One region of the Kitasatospora sp. NBC_01560 genome, then DNA from elsewhere that is predicted to be linked to it. Evidence: riboswitches for the same ligand, from Rfam matches in the RefSeq annotation. Region 1 holds a riboswitch; the other holds the start of a gene.

Region 1 (3,559 bases):
CACCGGCCTGCTGCTGCGAGGTGCGCGGCAGCGACACGCCGGCCTGGGCGTAGGCCCAGCCGGTGAGGCCGGAGCAGTCGAAGGAGCCCGGGCCGGTGGCGCCGTAGACGTACGGCGCGCCGAGCTTGCTCTCCGCGGCGGCGATCGCGGCGGCGGCACGCGAGCCGTTGGCGGCGGGCGCGGCCGGCGCGGCGGGCTTGCTCGCGGCCGGCGCGGTGAGGTCGGTGCGGCTGTTGTCGCGGGAGGCGCGGTCGGCGTCCGCCTTCGCCTTCGCCTCGGCCTTGGCGGCGTCCGCCTTGGCCTTGGCCTCGGCGGCGGCCTTCTCCTCGGCCGCGCGCAGCGCCTGGCGCTCCTGCTCGGTCAGCGTGTTGAGCAGGTCCTGGGCCTTGGCCAGCTTCGCCTGGACCTCGTCCTTGGAGGTCTTCAGCTGCTGGGTGGTGGCCTCCAGCTCGCCGAGCTTGCCCTGGGCCTCGTTGCGGTCCTGGTCGAGCCTGCGCTGCTGCTCCTGGAGGTCCTTCAGCGCACCGGACTGGGTGCTGCTGGCCTGGGTCAGCGCGCCGGCCTGGTTCAGGAAGTTGTCCGGGCTGGACGAGAGCATCAGCTGGACGGTCGACGATATGCCGCCGTTGCGGTACTGCTCGCCGGCGATCTCGGCGAGACCGCCCTGGGCCTCGATCACCGAGGCCTGCTGGCGCGCGACCTTGTCCTGGAGCTCGCCGACCTGCTTCTGCAGCTCCTGCTGCTTGGCCTGGGCGCCGTTGTACTTCTCGGTCGCCTGCTCGGCCTGCTCGTTGAGCTGGTCGACCTGCTCCTTGACCTGGTCCTTGGTCGGCGTCGGGTCGGCGTGGGCGCCGGACTGCGCGGACAGGGCGACGGCCGCGGCGGCGACACCGGTCAGGATCGAGACCCGGGCGCGGCCGGCAGGCTTGGGACGACGATGGGACGCCACGAAGGCGGACTCCTTCTTCCAACGCCCGCCTACCGGGTGAGCTGACGGGTTCGGGCCGGAAGCGTGCCCTACGACGCCTCACCGGCCGTCGAGACGGCCGACCTGGCGCCGATTCACCCCGGAGGAACATGGTTCCCCGGCTCCGCTCCACAGCGCCCCCGACTACTGGGCTCCCCGTCGGACAGGTCGTGCGACCCGTCCCGCTGCTTCACGAACTCGGCGGTAAACCCCCGCCGCCACCCAGGCTGGGTGATCGACTGTGCGGTGGTTCGAGGCACGACACTAGTAACAGAACCGTGATCCGTTCAAATCCTTGTCAGAAAAAAGACGGAAGAATACCCAAGTTCATTTGTGAATATGACCGGGTGTGATCAGTGGTCCACGCGGAGCTGATCGTTGGTCACCGCGCGGCCGGAAACGCCTGCGCCACCCCCGGCAAGGAGGTGGCGCGGATCACAGGGCCGCATCCCGACCCGTGGGCGTGCCGGTCCGTCAGACCCGGCGGATGGTGTTGATCGGCATCGCGTCGGCCTTCATCACCTTGACCACGTCGCCGGTGTGCGGCGCGTGCACCACCATGCCGTTGCCGATGTACATCCCGACGTGGCTGCGGTCGCTGCGGTAGATGATCAGGTCGCCCGGCTGGGCCGCCGCGAGCGAAGGCACCGCGGTGCCGTAGGTGGCCTGCGCCTGCGAGGTGCGCGGCAGCGAGACGCCGGCCTTCCCGTAGGACCAGACCATCAGGCCGGAGCAGTCGAAGCTGTTCGGGCCGGTGGCGCTCCAGACGTACGGCGAGCCCTGCTTGCTCATCGCGTTGCTGACGGCCGCCCCGGCGAGGCCGCTGGCCTGCGGCAGGCTGCCCAGGTCGGCCCGCTCGCTGCCGCGCGAGGCGCGGTCGTCCTGCTGCTGGGCGGCCTTCAGCGCGGCGCGGTCGGCGGCGCTGAGCGAGTTGAGCAGGTCCTGGGCTTCCTTGAGCTTCTTGTTGACGTCCGCCTTGGACTGGTTCAGGTCCTTGGTGGTGGTGTCCAGCGAGGCGAGGATCGCGGCGGCCTCGGTCTTCTGCTGGTCCAGCCGGCGCTGCTGGTCCTGGAGGCCCTTCAGCGCGTCGGCCTGGCTGGAGCTGGCCTGCTGCACACTGGAGGCCTTGTCCAGGTAACCGGACGGGTCCGAGGAGAGCATCAGCTGCACGGACGGGTCGATGCCGCCGGTGCGGTACTGCGCGGCCGCCACCTCGGCCAGACCGCCCTGAAGCTGGGTCATCTGGTCCTGGCCGCGGGCCACCTGGTCCTGCAGCTGGTCGGCCTGCTTGCGGAGCTGGTCGGCCCGCTCCTTGGCGCCGTTGTACTTCTCGGTGGCCTGCTCGGCCTCCTCCTGCAGCTGGTCGATCTGCGCCTTCACGTCCTCCTTCTTGGGGGACGGACTCGGCGCGGCGTGGGCGGCGACCTGGGCGGAGAGAGCGACCGCGGTCGCAGCGGCGGCAGTGAGCACGGAGACCCGCGCGCGGCTCGGCTGCTTGGGACGGCGGTGGGAGGCCAAGAGACCGGCTCCTTCTTCCAACGGACTCACCCTAACGAGTGAGAATCCGGAAAATAGGTTTGACGCCAGACACTAGTGAAGATCCACGCTTTCCGCCACTCCCCCGAAGGCGTGAACTCCGGCCCGCCGTCATGACTTCACCGGATCCCCACATCCCCGCAAACCGGACGCTGACCAGGCGTCACTCCGGTCCGGACGGGCTCCGCGCCGACCTAGGGCCGGGCCAGCCGGTTCAGCAGCAGCACCGAGGCGACGGGGCGCGCGCCCGCCTTCCGCACGCCGTCCGCGACCTCCCGGTCGGCGGAGACCACCACCACCGGACGGCCCTGCGGCTCGGCCCGGACCAACCGTCTGATCAGCTCGTCCGCCGTCTCGCCGGTCCGGCTGAAGCGCACCCGGACCCCGCGCGGCGGCGCCAGGATCACCGGCACGTCCAGGTCCTGCCCGTCGAACACACAGGTGACCTCCGCCTGGGTGCGCTGGGCCAGCATGGCCAGCCCGCCGAGCAGCCGGATCCGCTGCTGCTCCAGCGGGAGCGTCGGGTAGCCGGTCTTGGTCACGTTGTAGCCGTCCACCACCAGGTGGACCTGCGGGATCGCCAGCAGCTGGTCCAGCAGTGCCGGATCGTCCTCGGCCAGCCCTCGCCGGGCCACGTCGTGCGGCGAGGCCGAGCCCGGCACCACCGCCTCCACCAGGTCGGCCGGGCGGATCTGCGAGACCGGCAGCGCCAGCTCCCGCTGGAGGCCCTGCGCCGACTGCAGCACCGTGTCCAGAAGCAACCGCAGCCGCATGTCCTCAACGCTGCGCCCCTCCCGGGCCGACCGGCGGCCCTGCTCGGCGGCGGTCTCCAGCTCGGAGATCCGGTGCCGGAGCCGGCGCACCTCGCTCTCCCCGGCGCCACGCTCGGTGGCCACCTGCGTCTTCAACGCCTCCAGCTCCGCGGTGAGCCGGCGGACCTCGGCCTGCGCCCGGCGGGTGTCGCTCTCCAGCGACCGCAGCTTGCGGCGCAGCGACTCGGCCTCCTTGCGGACGTCCTCCGACTCGCTCCGCTGCCGGTCCAGGTCCGCCCGGGCC
Region 2 (3,559 bases), 1.1 Mb from region 1:
GCGACATCCTCTGACGTCGGGTCAGTCGGTCGAGGGCCCCGCTGCCGTTCCGGTGGCGGGGCCCTCTCCCGTTCCCGGGGGGTGCCCGGTGCCGACGTGGCCCGGGTCCAGCGGCGGGGCGTTGGTGCCGCACGCGTAGCGGCAGTCCGGCTCGGCCACCGGGCGTTCCTCGGGGGCCAGGACGTTGCCCCGGACGGTGGCCGCCGCCGTCAGCCCGCCGGTGACGAGCAGCCCGGCACAGATCAGCATCGCGGTGTGGAACGCGGCGTCCACCGAGGCCGGCACCTGGTAGGCGTCGCCGCTGAGCCCGGCCAGTGCGGGCAGGGCGGCGACCGCCAGCAGGCCGGCCGCGCGGGCGGCGGCGTTGTTGACGCCGCTGGCGATGCCCGCGTGCCGGACCTCCACCGCCGCCAGCACGGTGGCGGTCAGCGGGGCGACCAGCAGGACCATCCCGCAGCCCATCACGGTGACGGCCGGCAGCACGTCCACCCAGTAGGAGGCGCCGGGGCCGATCCGCAGCATCAGCAGCACGCCGGCCGCGCAGAGCAGCGGGCCCACGGTGAGCGGCAGCCGCGGGCCGATCCGCTTGCCGAGCCGGCCGGCCCGGGCGGAGAGCGCCAGCATCAGCACGGTGATCGGCACCAGCGCCAGCCCGGACAGCAGCGGGGAGAAGCCCGCGACGATCTGCAACTGCACGACCAGCAGGAAGAAGACGCCGCTGAACGCCGCGTACACGCAGAGGGTGACCAGGTTGACGGCGGTGAACAGGCGCGAGGAGAAGAGGCCGAGCGGCAGCATCGGCTCCGCGGAGCGGCGCTCGACCTCGACGAAGGCCCAGCCGAGCAGCAGCCCGGCCACCCCCGACACCCAGACCCCGGGGGTGAGCCCGCCGCCGGCCGCCGTCAGTGCGTAGGTGACCGCGCCGAGGGCGAGCGCGGCGAGTGCGGCGCCCAGCACGTCGAACCGGCCGGTGGCGCTCTCGTCCCGGCTCTCCGGCACGTGCCGGGACGCGACGGCGACCACCAGCGCGGCGAGCGGCACGTTCAGCAGGAAGATCCACCGCCAGCCCGGACCGTCCACCAGCCAGCCGCCGACGAACGGGCCGACCGCGGCGGACACCCCGCCGAGGCCGGACCAGAGGCCGACCGCGGCCGAGCGGTCGTCAGGGTGGAAGACCGCCTGGAGCATCGCCAGCGAGCCGGGTGTGAGCAGCGCCCCGCCGATGCCCTGCACGGCCCGGGAGGCGATCAGCACCTCGATGGTGGGCGCGGCGGCGCAGGCCGCGGAGGCGACGGCGAACCAGACCACGCCGAGCAGGAAGATCCGGCGCCGTCCGTAGCGGTCGCCGAGCGCGCCGCCGAGCAGGATCAGCCCGGCCAGGGTGAGCAGATAGGCGTTCAGCGTCCACTGCAGGGCGGCGAGCTGGGCCCCGAGATCGGCGCCGATCCGCGGCAGGGCGACGTTCACGACGGTGCCGTCGAGCAGCGCCATGCTGGAACCGAGCACCGTCGCCAGTAGTACCCAGCGACCCTGCGCGGTGCTCAGCCGCAGGGTGCCGGCCTCGGAGGTGGCCACGGCCCGATCGTCCGCCCCGGGCGCCCACGTGACAAGGCTCACCGGGGGTGTGTCGGTGAATGGCTTTCCGTAGGCGACCGAATGCGGACGGGAACCGAAATCGGCGGAGTGTCGTGGATCAGTGGCGCGCGGTGAATCGATTGTGCACATACCGTGCAGCCGATCATTCGGAGCGTCACGGTGCTCCGGGCCTTTGTTGCGGGTTCAAGAGATCGACATTGCTTCACCCGGACGGATGGGTTTTAGTTCAGCGACCGCCCGGCATTGGCCCGGGTGGCCACCGGGTGGAACGCCTAGTCCTGCCGCTGCCCGGTGGTACGAACCGAACTCTGTACGGCAGGAGCGGGGGACCCAAAGGTAAGTCGCCGGACCGGAATTCACGGTCCGGCTTGGGGTGAAGCCGCCTATGCGGCCGGGCAACTCCAGCCCGAACCCGACAGCTCACCTCGCAGGCGTCGGAGAGGAAAACCCCCATGCCCGCACAGGCTCGTCGTATCGCCCTGCCCCGCGCCGCCCGCATCGGTATCGCCACCGCCGTCACCGGCGCCGCGTTCGCCCTCCCGCTGGTGACCACCATCAGCGCCCAGGCCCACACCGCCCCGGCCGCGAAGCCCGCGCAGACCAGCACCTGGACCGGCGCCACCAGCGTCGACGCCACCCCGGCCGCCGCCGCGCAGCCGGCCGCCGAGACCGCCGCCCCGGCCGCCGCCGCTGCCGAGCAGAGCTACAAGGTCGTCGGCGGGGACACCCTGTCGAAGATCGCCGCCGCCAAGAACGTCGACGGTGGCTGGCAGGCGCTGTACGAGCACAACCGCTCGGTCGTCGGTGCCAACCCGAACCTGATCCACCCGGGCCAGAAGCTCGCGCTGGGCACCGCCGCTCCGGCCGAGGCCGCCAAGCCGGCCGCCCCCGCCGCGAAGCCGCAGGCCTCGCACGACTCGGTGAAGCCGGCCCCCAAGCCCGCCGCCCCGAAGCCGGTCCAGGCCGTCAAGCCGGCCGCCCCCGCCGCGAAGCCCGCCGCGCCGGCCACCACCCCGGCCCCGGCCGCCGTGGCCAGCACCTCCGGCTACGTCGCCCCCGTCGCCAACCCGAAGCTCGGCACCGCCTACGGCGTGGCCGGCTCGATGTGGGCCTCCGGCCACCACACCGGTGCCGACTTCGTCGCCTCCACCGGCACCCCGCTGCGCGCCGTCGCGGCCGGCACCGTGGTGAAGGCCGGCAACGGCGGCGCCTACGGCAACGAGGTCGAGATCAAGCTGGCCGACGGCAAGTACGCCGAGTACGCCCACCTGTCCTCGATCGGCGTGAAGATCGGTCAGACCGTCACCGCCGGCCAGCAGATCGGCCTCTCCGGCGCGACCGGCAACGTGACCGGCCCGCACCTGCACTTCGAGATCCGCACCGGCTCGGAGTACGGCTCGGACATCGACCCGATCGCCTACCTGCGGGCGCACGGCGTCTCCATCTGACCTCTGGTCGGGACTTCCGCCGGGTGCGGGGCGAACGATCTCCGGGATGGTCATGTCGGGTGACCGCTCGACCGGATGATCGCCGCACCTTCGGCGGTACCACGGGCGCGGGACACGCCCAGGCCGGCCCGGCCCGCGAATTTCGATTCGCGGGCCGGGCCGGCCGCCGTCGTTTCCGCCGGTGCTCCGGTGCCCTTTTCCGCTGTTGGTTCCGGTGCCGTTTCCGGTCTTGTTTCCGGCGGGGAGGGCAGACAGGCCGGGAATTCAGGCGCGGTGTGCGGGCAGCGTGCGGTGCGCGGCGGTCAGCAGCTGGTGCACCCGGTGGCCGAACTCGTCGGCGTCCGCGGCCGGTTCGGGGAAGACCAGGCGGACGTCGCGGTGGCCGTGCGGGTGGTCCAGGCGCAGCACCAGGCCGTACCGGTCGAGCGCGAGCGGGCGGACGTCGGGCCGCCCGGTGAGGAGGGCGGGGTCGAGCAGCCGGGTGAGCACGGCGAGCGCGTCCGGGTGGTCGTCGG

Evidence for each region. A riboswitch is a leader RNA that binds a small molecule or an ion and turns the genes downstream of it on or off. The one in region 1 is predicted to bind cyclic di-AMP.
Region 2: another riboswitch for cyclic di-AMP. It lies ahead of OH807_RS08025 (peptidoglycan DD-metalloendopeptidase family protein); the one in region 1 lies ahead of OH807_RS12980 (NlpC/P60 family protein).

Annotation. Positions count from the first base shown of each region.
Region 1 covers NZ_CP109364.1:3,033,622-3,037,180, forward strand. Annotated here, with positions in the region: gene OH807_RS12980 (NlpC/P60 family protein) at 1-949, opposite strand, end outside; cyclic di-AMP (ydaO/yuaA leader) riboswitch at 960-1,114, opposite strand; gene OH807_RS12985 (NlpC/P60 family protein) at 1,442-2,485, opposite strand; gene OH807_RS12990 (NYN domain-containing protein) at 2,698-3,559, opposite strand, start outside.
Region 2 covers NZ_CP109364.1:1,949,247-1,952,805, reverse strand. Annotated here, with positions in the region: gene purB (adenylosuccinate lyase) at 1-14, shown strand, start outside; gene OH807_RS08030 (MFS transporter) at 22-1,575, opposite strand; cyclic di-AMP (ydaO/yuaA leader) riboswitch at 1,886-2,043, shown strand; gene OH807_RS08025 (peptidoglycan DD-metalloendopeptidase family protein) at 2,049-3,044, shown strand; gene OH807_RS08020 (DUF2470 domain-containing protein) at 3,309-3,559, opposite strand, start outside.